DNA from 3 places in the Geotalea daltonii FRC-32 genome. Region 1 is predicted to be linked to each of the others. Evidence: riboswitches for the same ligand, from Rfam matches in the RefSeq annotation. Region 1 holds a riboswitch; each other region holds the start of a gene.
What was found. A riboswitch is a leader RNA that binds a small molecule or an ion and turns the genes downstream of it on or off. The one in region 1 is predicted to bind S-adenosylmethionine.
Positions count from the first base shown of each region.

Region 2: another riboswitch for S-adenosylmethionine. It lies ahead of GEOB_RS07030 (trans-sulfuration enzyme family protein); the one in region 1 lies ahead of GEOB_RS03960 (O-acetylhomoserine aminocarboxypropyltransferase/cysteine synthase family protein).
Region 3: another riboswitch for S-adenosylmethionine. It lies ahead of metX (homoserine O-acetyltransferase MetX); the one in region 1 lies ahead of GEOB_RS03960 (O-acetylhomoserine aminocarboxypropyltransferase/cysteine synthase family protein).

Region 1 covers NC_011979.1:862,639-867,057, forward strand. The annotation lists gene GEOB_RS03950 (branched-chain amino acid aminotransferase) at 61-1,131, opposite strand; gene rpoH (RNA polymerase sigma factor RpoH) at 1,365-2,216, shown strand; SAM riboswitch class I at 2,404-2,514, shown strand; gene GEOB_RS03960 (O-acetylhomoserine aminocarboxypropyltransferase/cysteine synthase family protein) at 2,584-3,837, shown strand; gene thiS (sulfur carrier protein ThiS) at 3,853-4,068, shown strand; gene GEOB_RS03970 (HesA/MoeB/ThiF family protein) at 4,068-4,419, shown strand, end outside.
Region 2 covers NC_011979.1:1,556,960-1,561,378, forward strand. The annotation lists gene GEOB_RS07010 (GGDEF domain-containing protein) at 1-169, opposite strand, end outside; gene GEOB_RS07015 (PilZ domain-containing protein) at 473-829, shown strand; gene GEOB_RS07020 (OmpA/MotB family protein) at 989-1,852, shown strand; gene GEOB_RS07025 (Smr/MutS family protein) at 1,918-2,613, shown strand; SAM riboswitch class I at 2,706-2,809, shown strand; gene GEOB_RS07030 (trans-sulfuration enzyme family protein) at 2,921-4,075, shown strand; gene GEOB_RS07035 (trans-sulfuration enzyme family protein) at 4,072-4,419, shown strand, end outside.
Region 3 covers NC_011979.1:1,541,834-1,546,252, forward strand. The annotation lists gene recC (exodeoxyribonuclease V subunit gamma) at 1-703, opposite strand, end outside; gene metX (homoserine O-acetyltransferase MetX) at 731-1,834, opposite strand; SAM riboswitch class I at 1,911-2,019, opposite strand; gene GEOB_RS20285 (hypothetical protein) at 2,083-2,253, opposite strand; gene GEOB_RS06940 (TIGR02757 family protein) at 2,269-3,132, opposite strand; gene GEOB_RS06945 (pyridoxamine 5'-phosphate oxidase family protein) at 3,234-3,605, shown strand; gene dtd (D-aminoacyl-tRNA deacylase) at 3,611-4,063, opposite strand; gene GEOB_RS06955 (O-acetyl-ADP-ribose deacetylase) at 4,060-4,419, opposite strand, start outside.

The DNA.
Region 1 (4,419 bases):
GAAATCCCGCAGCCTTCTCGGGCCGCGGGATTAGATAATACTACTGCTTAATGCAATCTATTAAATTTTCTGGATCCAGCCGAAGCTGTCAGCAATTTTGCCCGTCTGGATGCCGGACAGGGTGTCGTACAGTTTCTGCGTCAGTTTGCCCACCTTGCCGTCATCGACGGTCAGGCATTCATCCCTGTAACAGATGGCGCCAACGGGGGTTACCACCGCTGCCGTGCCGCTGCCGAAGGCTTCCTTAACCTTGCCGGAACGGATGTCGTTCATCAGTTCCACCACGTCGATCTTGCGCTCTTCAATTTTGATCCCCAGTGATTTAGCCAGGGTGAGCACCGAGTCACGGGTGATGCCGTGGAGGATTGAGCCGTCCAGCGGGGCGGTGACGATACGGTCTTCATAGGCGAAGAGCATGTTCATGGCGCCAACTTCCTCGATATAGCGCTTGTTAACGCCGTCCAGCCACAGCACCTGGTCGTAGCCCTTTTTCTTTGCTTCCAGTCCCGCTTTCAGGGAGCTGGCATAGTTGCCGCCGGTCTTTGCCTCACCGGTTCCACCCGGCGTTGCCCGGACATAGCGGTCTTCCACCAGCAGTTTTATGGGGTTGAAGCCTGAGGCATAATAGGCGCCCACCGGCGAGAGAATGACAAAGAAATAGTAGTGATCGGAGGGATGGACGCCAAGCACCGGTTCTACGGCGATCATGGCCGGTCTGATGTAGAGGGATGTCCCATCGGCGGAAGGCACCCAGTCCTTTTCCAGCTGTACCAGTTCCTTGATCCCCTGCAGGAAGAGCTCTTCCGGGACCTGGGGCATGCAGAGCCGGTCAGCAGAGACATTGAAACGCCGGGCATTCATTTCCGGCCGGAACAGGGCGATGCTGCCGTCGGACCAGCGGTAGGCCTTCAATCCTTCGAAAATCTCCTGCGCATAATGAAACACCAGGCAAGACGGGTCGAGGACAAAAGGGGCATAGGGTTCAATCCGGGCATCGACCCAGCCCTTGCCGCCTTTCCATTCCACCATCAGCATGCGGTCGGTAAAAATCTTGCCAAAACCGAGCTGCGACTCATCTGCTATCTTTGTCTTTCTTTTCTCTTCGGGAAGAGAAACCTTCTTGATTTCCATCTGCTTGAACCTCCGGTTTACCGGCGCCATGCGTCGTTATTAATGTCCTAATCATGTATCATATATGTCATTGCCCGGCAAGGTTTTTAGAACCATTTGCCCACCTGTAATGCTTGCTGCGTACTTCTTTTAAATCTTTTGCCTATTGATTTTTCTTCCGGCTGTTGTTAAATTATTAGCACTCGATTCTGAAGAGTGCTAAAGATGCTGGCCCTGCATTCAGGAGGATTCAAATGAACTATTCAATGCCTGTCGTAGTCGATAATCTGAGTCTCTACCTTGCTGAAATCAAGCGTTTTCCGGTCCTTTCTCCTGAGGAGGAGCATGAATGCGCAGTCAGGTTCTATGAAAAGAAGGACCTGGAAGCGGCGCACAAACTGATCACCTCAAATCTCCGCTTTGTGGTGAAGATTGCCGGCGAATATCGCGCCTACGGCATGAAGATGCTGGACCTGATCCAGGAAGGCAATGTGGGGCTGATGATGGCTGTGCGCAAGTTCAATCCGCACAAGGGCTTTCGACTCATTTCCTACGCCGTCTGGTGGATCCGCGCTTATATCCAGAATCACATCATCTCTGCCTGGAGCCTTTTGAAGATCGGCACCACCCAAGCGCAAAGGAAGCTGTTTTTTAAGCTGAACCAGGCTAAAAGTGCCATCAGGAATATGACTGGTGGCGGCGAAGATTTTCAGGCGACAGCCGAAGCCCTCGATGTGAAGGAAACGGAAGTGGCGGAAATGGACCAGCGGATGCGGGGAGATTTTTTTCTCGACGCCCAGGTGATTACCGGAGAAGGGTTGACCATGCTGGAGAGCCTCCCCGACGAGCGGCGCAATCAGGAGGAGCTTCTGGCTGAAGCACAGGAGAGCGCTCTCCTGGAGAAGCAGGTCGCCTCAGCCTTGACCTGCCTCAATGAGAAGGAGCGCTATGTCATCGAACAGAGGGTTTCTGCCGAGAGTCCCCTGACGCTCCAGGAGATTGCCGATCATTTTTCCATCTCCCGGGAAAGGGTAAGGCAGATCGAGGAAGGAGCCCTGAAAAAAATGAAGCAGGCACTGCTGCCCTTGGTAACGCAGACGGTTTAGAATTAAATCCGGTTGCAGTTATAAAAGGCGATCTCTTAGGGGTCGCCTTTTTTAATGGCTGAATTAATGTTGACTAAATGAATGTAAAAAGGGATTTTTATTTAATAGTAAAAAAGTGCAGTAATACGCAAAAATTAACTTTACAATTTAGTTAAAGTACCATAGAGTCATATCAAAATTTCAACCTTCTTTATCGAGAGTGGTGGAGGGAAAGGCCCTGCGAAACCACAGCAACCTGTGCATTTTTTATTGCAACGGGTGCTAATTCCTGCCGATAAGTAACCGGCGAAGATGAGGTGGGTGCTTGGCGAAAATCTCGCACGAAGCCCCTGCTAACCCAAAGGGGCTTTTTTTGTAAGGGGAGAGTATGACAGACAAGGCCAGAACATACGGATTTGAAACATTGCTGATCCATGGAGGTCTGGAGCCGGGACCGGCCGGAGCAACCACCGTGCCTATCGTTCAGTCCTCTTCCTTTGCCCATGCCACGGCTGAGGACCTGGAGGATATCTTTCGCGGCCGAAAGATCGGCCAGGTATATACCCGGGTCGGCAATCCGACGACGGAAAGCCTGGAGAAGCGACTGGCGGTCCTGGAAGGGGGGCAATCGGCAGTCGCCACTGCTTCGGGCATGGCTGCCATTACCACAGCGGTCATGGCCATCGTCCGGGCAGGTGATGAAATCCTTTCCTCCTCATCACTCTTTGGCGGCACTTTTTCCCTGTTCCGCGATACCCTGTCTGCCTACGGCATCACCACCCGCTTTGTGGATCCCACTGATTTAGAGGCAGTAAAAGCGGGTATAAACGAAAAAACCCGCCTCATTTTTCTGGAAACGATCGGCAATCCAAAAATGGATGTGCCAGATATCCCAGCAGTTGCCCAACTTGCCAGGGAAGCAGGTATCCCGCTCATGGTGGATGCAACGGTGACTACTCCCTATCTGGCCACGGGAAAGGATCTGGGAGCGGATATCGTTGTTCATTCGACGAGCAAGTTCATCAACGGCACCGGCAGTGCCATCGGTGGCGCCATTATCGATGTCGGCCGGTTCAACTGGCAGAGCGCTAAATTTCCACACTTTGAGCTGTTCTTCAAAAAATATCGCGGCTTTGCCTTTACCGCCAGGGTAAGAAAGTTGATCCATAAGGATTTTGGCGCCTGTGCTGCTCCCATGAACTCATTCCTCTTGTCGGAAGGAATCGAGACCCTGGCCTTGCGCATGGAGCGTCACTGCAGCAACGCCCTGAAGCTGGCCCAATTCCTCCAGTTACAGCCAAAGGTTGCCTGGGTGAATTATCCGGGCCTTGCCGACAACCCTTACCACCAAGCGGCGAAAAAGTTATATGGGGACAGATTCGGTGGAGTTCTGACCTTCGGTCTGGCCGACAAGGTGGCTGCTTTCAGTTTTATCAACGGGGTAAGGCTGGCGCGGAATCTGGCCAATATAGGCGACGCAAAGACACTGGTCATCCATCCCGCGAGCACCATCTGTGCCGACTTCGGCCCGGAGGAAAAGGGGCTGATGGGGGTGGGTGAAGAGATGGTGCGGGTGTCGACGGGCATTGAAAACATAAATGACATTATCGAGGATTTTCGGTTATCCTTGGACCAATTGTAAAGAAGGAGATGAGAGATGAATCTGACGGTAAACGGCAAAGCGGCAACAATAGCGGGCAAGGATAATCTGGACGTCAATGCTCTGTTGGTGGAACTGAAGGTGGAGCAGCCCGACTACGTGACGGTGGAGCTGAATGGCGACATCCTGGAGCGTGACAATTTCGGCCAGACCATGGTCAAGGACGGCGACACGGTGGAATTCCTCTATTTCATGGGTGGAGGGAACCTCTAATGCTGACAGAAGACCAGATAGCCCGCTATTCCCGCCACATCATCCTCAAGGAAGTTGGCGGCAAGGGGCAGAAAAAATTGTTTGACGGCAAGGTGATGATCATCGGCGCCGGTGGCCTAGGCTCCCCCATTGCCCTCTATCTGGCGGCGGCCGGGGTCGGCACCATCGGCATTGCCGATGCCGATGTGGTCGATCTTTCCAACCTGCAGCGCCAGGTGATACACCAGACCAAGGATGTGGGGATCGCCAAGGTGCTATCCGCCAAGGAAAAGATGCAGGCCATCAATCCCGAACTCACGGTCAACACTTACGAGGAATGGATCAGCGCCGCCAATATCACCGACATCATCA
Region 2 (4,419 bases), 690 kb from region 1:
CGGGATCCAGAGTGGCATTTACTGCGCCCATGAATTTTGCCAGGAACAGTGCCTCATTCAGTTGTCGGATAAGATCCGGTGCTTTCTGACCACTCCCGTCATTGTCCTCGCCAGCCGGGTTAGATAAACCGATGTTTTCGACAGTCGAAAGTATCCGCTCCTTTTTCATGGTTCCCTATGCTCCCGAAGTTTTACAGCTTGAAATTGGATGTAAAACGTGAAGTAAATCACTATATGCAATATCTTTGCCATCTTTGTATAATGGTAATTGCTTTGCATTACAGGTATTTATTAGGTGCAGACGTAGAAAATTATCCCATTAGATTCATTTCAATGTCACCCAAGAAGTCAAAATAATGACTTCTTGGGTGACATTAGAAGGGATAACTCTTCCTTTCGCTTTAAAAAAAGATGTGGTAATCTGGCAACGTTTTAACGTAGACCCAAGGCATGGGTGAGGAAAGGACTTTTTGTGACGCAAAGAAAATTCGATCGGTTCAGTTTCAAGGCTGACGCTCATATTACCTATAATAATGTGACCTTCACGGGGGAAGTGGCAGACCTTAGTCTAAAAGGATTATTTGTCAAGACCACTCAGGTCATTGCCGTAAATGAACCGGTAAAGGTCAGCATAAACTTCAAGGGGTCTGAGGAGAAATTTTCCTTTACCATTCCGGCGACAGTTGTACGCAGGACTGATACCGGTATTGGCCTCAGTTTCAAAAGGATCGACATGGATTCGGTGCTCTGTGAAAAACGTGCCACAGATGGCCAAGAGGAAGCGGACGCTCTTAAGGAGTTTGTCGACGACGCGGATACATCTTCTTGATATTTTGAGAAACCTGCCGGGAGATGCCGGTTCTCCTGGTGGCATCTTGTCTCTGGGGTCAGTTCATTTGCCAACTGGTGCTTTATATCAATTGTCCATGGCTGCATGTTTTTGCGTAGAGGGTGGTTGACTGTCACCCATAAAAGGAGGAGGTTGATCATGTTGAGAAGAGTCTGCTTGATGGTAACGGTGTCGCTGCTTTCTCTCTGTCTGTCAGGTTGCCTGGTGGGCGAGGGCAAATATCTGAAGAAGGTGGAAGAGGCGGAATCGCTGAACAAGAGCCTGACATCGCTGCAGCAGCAATACGATGCCCTGTCGGCAGAAAATGAGATATTGAAGTCATCGGTGAGCAAGCTGACGAAGGATTTGGCTGCAGCCAACAAGGACAAGGAAAAACTTGCAGCCGATAACAAGGAACTGGACAAGGTGCTCAAGGCCAAATCGGATACCTTGTCAAAGAATATATCAGAGCTGAGGCAGAAGGTGACCGACCTGGAGACTGAGAATGCCAGGCTGAAGGACGAGATAGCAAACCTGAAGAAAGCAAAGGAAGAAGAGGTACAGAAAACCAGCAAGACATATGAGGATCTGCTGGAAAAAATGAAGAGTGAGATTTCCCAGGGTCAGGTGACCATCTCTGAGCTCAAGGGGAAGCTGACCGTCAATATGGTGGACGCTGTTCTCTTTGACTCCGGAAAGGCAGAAATCAAGCCGGAAGGACTCATTGTCCTGCAGAAGGTAATCGATATCCTGAAAAACATCAAGGACAAGTCTATCCGCATCGAGGGCCATACGGACAATGACCAGATAGGCGGTGCCCTGGCGAAAAAATACCAGACCAATTGGGAACTTTCCGCCGCTCGTGCCATAAATGTAACCCGTTATCTGCAGCAACAGGGCATTGATCCGCTCAACCTGTCGGCTATTGCCTACGGGGAATTCAAACCGGTTGCCGCCAATGATTCCCGTGAAGGTAAAGCAAAGAACAGGCGGATCGAGATCATCCTTGTACCAAAGGAGTAGGTGCACCTGCATTGTGAAAATAACTGAAAGGATAAGGGCCCGTCTTCGGCTCCCTCTGCAACTGGATGAAAAAAGAAAAAAAGCAGCCTTTGCCGAAAGAAGGAAACTTCTCCCATAACCCCTTCAAATCACTGAAAGGCATCGAGGCGAAACCAGCCACTGACTCCAAAAAGCCGGTGTCTCCTCCGCCAGCAACTGAACCACCGCCTGCCGTTGACGATGATCTGACTCTGTTTCTCCGTGAAGTGGCCGATGTGCGGAGAATGGACGAAAATACAAAGACTTCAGGTAAAGCTGTTCCATCGAAACCGCCAGTTGTACAGCGGATTGACGATAGCGAAAGGAAGGTCTTTCTCAAGGCGTTGGAAAAGCTGGAAATGGATGTGGTCTTTCAGGATGAGTTGCCCGATGATGTGGAACCCCTGCGGCCCTTGAACCAAAACAGGCTGCGGCAGCTCAGGCGTGGGACGATCCGCATCGACTTTCAGCTGGATCTTCATGGCCTGACCAGGGATGAGGCAGTGGAAAGCTTGGCTCGATTCGTGACAGGCGCCTATAATCGCGCACAGAAGGCAGTCCTGGTTATTACCGGAAAAGGAAACAACTCTTCCGGCGAGCCCGTGTTGCAAGCGGCTGTTGCCGGCTGGCTGCGCGACAAGGGAAAGGAAATGGTCGCCGAATTCGCCCCGGCCCCTCGGCAGATGGGGGGGAGCGGCGCCTTTGTCGTCTTTTTGAAGGACAAGGTTCGGGTCCAGAAATAAAGCAAAAAATACATTGACACAAGACTATCACATTGATAGTGTATCAGTACGCTTTGTTGCAAGTGAATTAGTAAACAAACAACCGAATAACATTCTTATCAAGAGCGACTGAGGGACCGGCCCTGTGACGTCGCGGCAACCCCCTGCAAAGGGAAGGTGCCAAATCCTGCGAAACTTAGGTTTCGGGAGATAAGGAAGAGAAGAACATCACCAGAATCCTCTTCCTGCCCCGGAAGGGGATTTTTTCATTGCGGCAGATAAATTACGGTTCTCCGCACTGGTGAATAAATTAAATGGGGGTGACGCGATGCACATTTCGACAGAGGCAGTACAGATTGGGCTGGATTGGGATTCAAGGACGGGGGCGGTTACCGTTCCCATTTATCAGACTGCAACTTTCAGGCATCCCGGACTGGGGCAGAGTACCGGCTATGACTACAGCCGCTCGGGCAATCCGACCAGGCAGGCATTGGAAGAGGGCATTGCCCGTCTCGATGGGGGGGCGAGGGGTTTTGCCTATGCCTCGGGGATGGCAGCGATAACTAACCTGCTCATGCTGTTTCAGCGTGGCGACCACCTGATCGTCACAGAGGACCTGTACGGCGGCACTTACCGACTCTTCGAGCAGATCTTCCACCAGTACGGCCTGGAGTTCACCTATGTGGATACTTCCTCCCTGGACGAGGTGGCGGCAGCTCTTAAGCCCAATACCAAGGCACTCTTCGTTGAATCTCTGACCAATCCGCTGCTGAAGGTGGCGGACATTAGGGCTTTGAGCAACCTCTGCCGGGAGCGGCAGCTGCTCTGCATCGTCGACAATACTTTTCTGACGCCATACCTGCTCCGGCCACTGGACCTTGGGGCGGACATCACCGTTTACAGCGCCTCCAAATACCTGGCAGGTCATAATGACACCATTGCCGGTCTCGTTGTGGCGAAAGATCCCCAGCTCGCTGAGCGCATTTATTTCCTGCAGAACTCGGTCGGTGCCGTGCTGGGACCCCAGGATTCATGGCTGGTGATCCGCGGCATGAAAACTCTGAGCGTCAGGATGGACCGGCAGCAGGAAAATGCAGCTGCCCTGGCATCCTGGCTGGAGGGACACCCAACGGTGGCAAAAGTTCATTATCCGGGGCTTGCAGGACATGCAGGTCATGATCTATTGAAAGGCCAGGCTCGAGGATTCGGCGCCATGATAGCCTTCGAGGTAACCGATCCGGCATTGGTGGAGACGCTGCTGCTCAAGACGCGTTTGATCTCCTTTGCGGAAAGCCTTGGCGGGGTGGAGACCTTGATCACCTTCCCCGAGTTGCAGACCCATGCCGATATAAAGGCCGAGATAAGAGCCAGGTTGGGCATCAATAATGTACTGTTGCGGCTGTCGGTGGGAATCGAAGATGTCAACGATCTCATTGCAGATCTGGAACAGGCCTTTGCACAGGAAGAAAAGGGGGAAGCATGAAGTTCGGCACGCAGATCATTCACAACAAGCATAGCATCGATCCATACGCAAAGGGGCTGTCGGTGCCTATCTACCAAGTCTCCACCTTCGCCCAGGAGTCTGTTGACCATTTCGGCAAGTACGACTATGCCCGCTCGGGCAACCCCACCCGGGATGCACTGGAGGAGACGGTGGCGCTACTGGAAAACGGCAGCCACGGCTTTGCCTTCGCCTCGGGGATGGCGGCTATCTCCTCGGTGCTATTGCTCTTTTCCCCCGGCGACCATCTGGTCGTCTGCGAAGATGTCTACGGCGGCGCCTTCAGGGTACTGACCACCCTTTTCACGCGCTTGGGCATCCAATCG
Region 3 (4,419 bases), 680 kb from region 1:
GGCATGGATTGAGGAGGAATAGGTTGACTTCGGTGTGCCGGGCGATGGCGGTGAGGACCTCCAGGTGAAAGGGTGGAAGGGTGGGGATACCGATTAGTGAGATACGCTGGGGAAGATCGACGGGTTTTTGTTTCCCGCGGCCCAGTTGGCGGCGAAACTGCATCAGCAGGGACGCCCGGTGGTGGGAGCTGTTTTTGACCAGTTCCCGCCACAATGACGCCTGCCAGCCGTCAGCTGCTCCATTCTCCCAGGAGGCCAGCAAGTCAGACCGATAAATAGTGTATTGATCGTAGGTATCGGCAATGACGCCTGCCAGCTGCAGGCGTTTCAGTCCGGCAGGGTCCTCGGCCAGATAGGCGGCCAGGGGTTGAAAATCGGCCTGTTCCAGATAGCCGGGTAACACCTCCATGATGCGCCAGGTGAGCACATCTGGATGGAAGGAAGATATTTCGGGGGGGGCGGTAAGGTTGGGAATGACGCTGGTGAAAAGCTGATCGATGAGGGCATTGGGAAAAGGAAACTCGGCATTGGCCCACACCCCCAGGTTCTTTGCCAGTTCCATGGCCAGCCAGCGTTGCATTCCCTTGCTCTGGACAACGATGATCTCCGGAACGAAGACGGAAGCAAGGGGCCTCTTCACCACTGAGGCCAGTTCCTCGACGAGGACTTCCATACGGTTGCTGGTAATTACTCTCAGCGCCATCGGCGGACCTCTGCAGAGAATGGCCTGTTATGCACCGGCTTTTTTCAGGAAATCCCTGACCATGGGGGTGAATGTTTCATGCTCAAGGAGGAAGGCGTCATGGCCATAAGCCGAATTGATCAGGTGGTATTCCACCGGTTTGCCGAGTTTTTTCAGCATTCTGACCATTTCCTCCGTCTGGGGAGGGGGATAGAGCCAGTCGGAGGAGAAGGCGAAGAACTGCATGGGGGCCTTGACTTGGGCAAAGGCTTCTTCCAGTGATTCATAGCCCCAGGCCACGTCGTAAAGGTCAAGGGCTTTGGCCAGGTAGAGAAAGGCGTTGGTGTCGAAACGGTCGACAAAGTTGTAGCCGTTGTAGTTCAGGTAGCGCTCCACCTCGAACTGGCCGAAGAAGTCGAACTGGCCGTCCTTGGCGGAAAAACGCCGGCCGAACTTGGCGGTCATGGATTCATCGGAGAGGAAGGTGATGTGGCCGATGCCCCGTGCAAGGGCCAGGCCGTCCCGTGGATTTTTGCGGTATTCCCCCTTTTTCCAGGTGGGATCGTTGAATATGGCCCAGCGGGCTACGGCATTGAGACTGATGGCCTGTGCCGACGGGCGCGGCGTGGTGGCGAGGATGACGGCCGAGGCAATGCGGTCCGGGAACTGGGTTGCCCACTCCAGTGCCTGCATTCCCCCCATGCTTCCCCCCATTACCGCATGAAGGCGCTCAATGCCCAGATGGTCGATGAGCAGCGCCTGGGCACGTACCATGTCGCGGACGGTAATGACCGGGAAGGTCAGGGCGTACTTTTTTCCGGTCTTGGGGTTTATGGATGCAGGACCGGTGGAGCCGAAGCAGGAGCCGATCACATTGGAGCAGATAACAAAGTAGCGGTTGGTATCCAGCAGTTTGCCGGGGCCGACAATTTCATTCCACCATCCCGGTTTCTGCTCACTCTCGCAGTATCTGCCTGCCAGGTGGGCACTGCCGGTCCATGCATGGGTAACCATGATGGCGTTTGAGCGATCGGCATTAAGGATGCCGTAAGTTTCATAGGCAATGGTGATCGGCCCGAGGATGCGGCCGCTTTCCAGGCGGAGGTCAGTTTGGAAGGTGATAGATTTTTCTTCAACTATGCCGACTGTCATAACATGCCTTTTGTATGGAAAAAGCCCCTTCCGGATAACGAGAAGGGGCTTTGGTGTTGATCGATCTAAAGCGCCTCTCTCATCTTTACCCAATGGGCAGGATTTAGCACCTGACGCCGTCCTTTCGGATCAACCGGTTGCTGTGGTTTCACAGGGCCTTTTCCCTCCACCACTCTTGATAAGCAGGTCTGCATATTCAATTGTAGGGCAAAGGATAAGGGAGCGGCTTTCTTTTGTCAACGGCAAATTTACAGCTGATTGCGGTACTTGACGAGCAGAAAGAGGCAGGCCACGCCTCCCGCGGCCATGGCAAGGTCCCGCAGCCAGGGGACCGGCTTGTCCAAGCCGGAGTAAATGATCGGGTCAAGAAATGCGGAGATGAGCAGCCCTGTGCCTCCCCAGGTGAGAAGTTTCTTCATCGGTTCATGCTCCTTTCAAGCCGTCTCTTCCGAAGGGTCGCACACTTCCCTGATCGGGCAGGACAGGCATTTGGTCAGATTCTTGCCGTTGCAGCCTTCGGAGATTCCCAGATGGCAAAGGCTGAAATCGTATTTGACCGGATCGTCGGGATCGAGCTTCTTCAACGCGGCGGTGATTTCCCTTGCCATTCGCCAGTCTGCCTGCTTGCGACTGGTGAAGCCGAGAAAACGGCCGATGCGCTGGATGTGGGCATCTACCGGGATCACCAGTTGGGCCGGTGAGACTTTTTTCCACAGTCCGAGATCAATGCCGTCCGCTGGCCGGACCATCCAGCGCAGATACATGCAGAGCCTTTTGCAGGCGCTTCCGGAGGCGGGAGAGGGGAAGAAAAAACGGAAATAAGAATCAGCCGGGATAGTTGACGAACCGAAGACCGGGGAGAAATCCATTGCCTGAATATTTTCGGTGAACAGGGTCAGGGATTCGGTGATGTCTTCGGCGGCAGCATCGTGGCAACTGAGGAAATATTCGCCGATGGAGTCGGCTTCGTCGATCATCAGTTGGCAGGCCAGCAGCAAGGCGCAGAGATCCCGACCATCGTTGAAGCGATGTTTAAAACCGGCGAATAGTTGGAGGGCTGCGGCAGGTTCTAACTCTTCTACAAACTTCCGGGGTGAATGTCCCATTTTACTGAAGATGGATTCCAGGTTTCTCAGGATTATTTTGACGTTGCCATAAGCGAAGGCAGCGGCGATAAAGCCGGCTATTTCCTGGTCTGCAGGGAGAATGTAGCGGTGACAGAAGGATAGAGGGTCGTTCGCCAGATGAACGGTAGATCTGTCGGCATAAAGGGATTCAAGAAGTTGTTTCAACTGCATCTGCAAACCATTGCTACCTCAGTGGGTGGACAATCCTCGCGGGAATGATAGATTAACATAGAGAAATAACCGCTGGAAGCAAAAAGGAGGAAAGAGAAATTATGAAACTTGCAGAGCTTTTTCCTGAGGAGGGGCGCGGTGTCATCGCTACAGCAGATGCTTCCGGGCAGGTAAATACGGCGGTCTATGCCATACCACACGTCATCGATGAAGAAACCGTGGCCTGGGGGATGACTCAGGGGCGGACTTACGACAATCTACTGGCCAATCCCAATGCATCCTATCTTTACCTGGCTCCCTCACGCGGAGGCAATGGCTGGCGCCTTACCCTGCAGCTGAAGGATTTTCAGGATTCAGGCCAAATGCTTGATGAAATACGGGCGCATACCTCACGGATTGTTTCGACACAGGCCGGTGAGGCTGTCCGGTACGTGGCACGGTTCAAGGTAACGGAGATCCGGCCTCTTGTTTGAATCATTCAGGGTTCTCTTTTCGGCGTCTCCAGAATGAAGGTAACCGGGCCGTCGTTGATGAGAGAGACCTTCATATCTGCCTGGAATATCCCTGACTGGACAGGAATTCCCATTTCCCATATCTTGCCGTTGAAATACTGATACAGGTGATTGGCGTCCTCCGGTGGCGCCGCCGTGTCGAAGGAGGGACGTCGCCCCTTGCTGCAGTTGCCGGCCAAGGTGAACTGGGAAACGGATAGCAGTTCACCTTTGATATCCATGAGCGACAGGTTCATTTTGCCCCCATCATCCTCGAATATGCGCAGGTTGACAATTTTTTCCGCAAGCCAGTCCGCATTCCGGGTCTCATCCCCCTTTTCAACGCCGAGGAGGACCAGGACGCCCCTCTCGATGCTGCCGACCTTCTTGCCGTCAACTCTTACGGTTGCTTCGCTTACCCTCTGGATTACCGCTTTCATTGAAATATTTCCCTGAGCTTCCTCTTATAAATGGCCAAAGCACCATCACTGAAGGTGACGAAAACTATCTTTTCCAACTCCGGGTATTTCTCCATGGCCAGCTTTGCTTCGCCCATGGCAATTTTGCAGGCCTCATCCATGGGGTAGCCATAGACACCGGCACTGATGGCTGGAAAGGCAAGAAATTTCAATTGGTTGGCATGGGCAACCTCAAAGCAGCGTCGATAGGCGCGCCTCAGAAGTTCCGGCTCCCCCTTGTCGCCGCCGTGCCAGACCGGTCCAACCGTGTGGATGACGTGAGCCGCCGGCAACTTGTATCCCTTGGTAATCTTAGCGTCGCCGGTCTCGCATCCGCC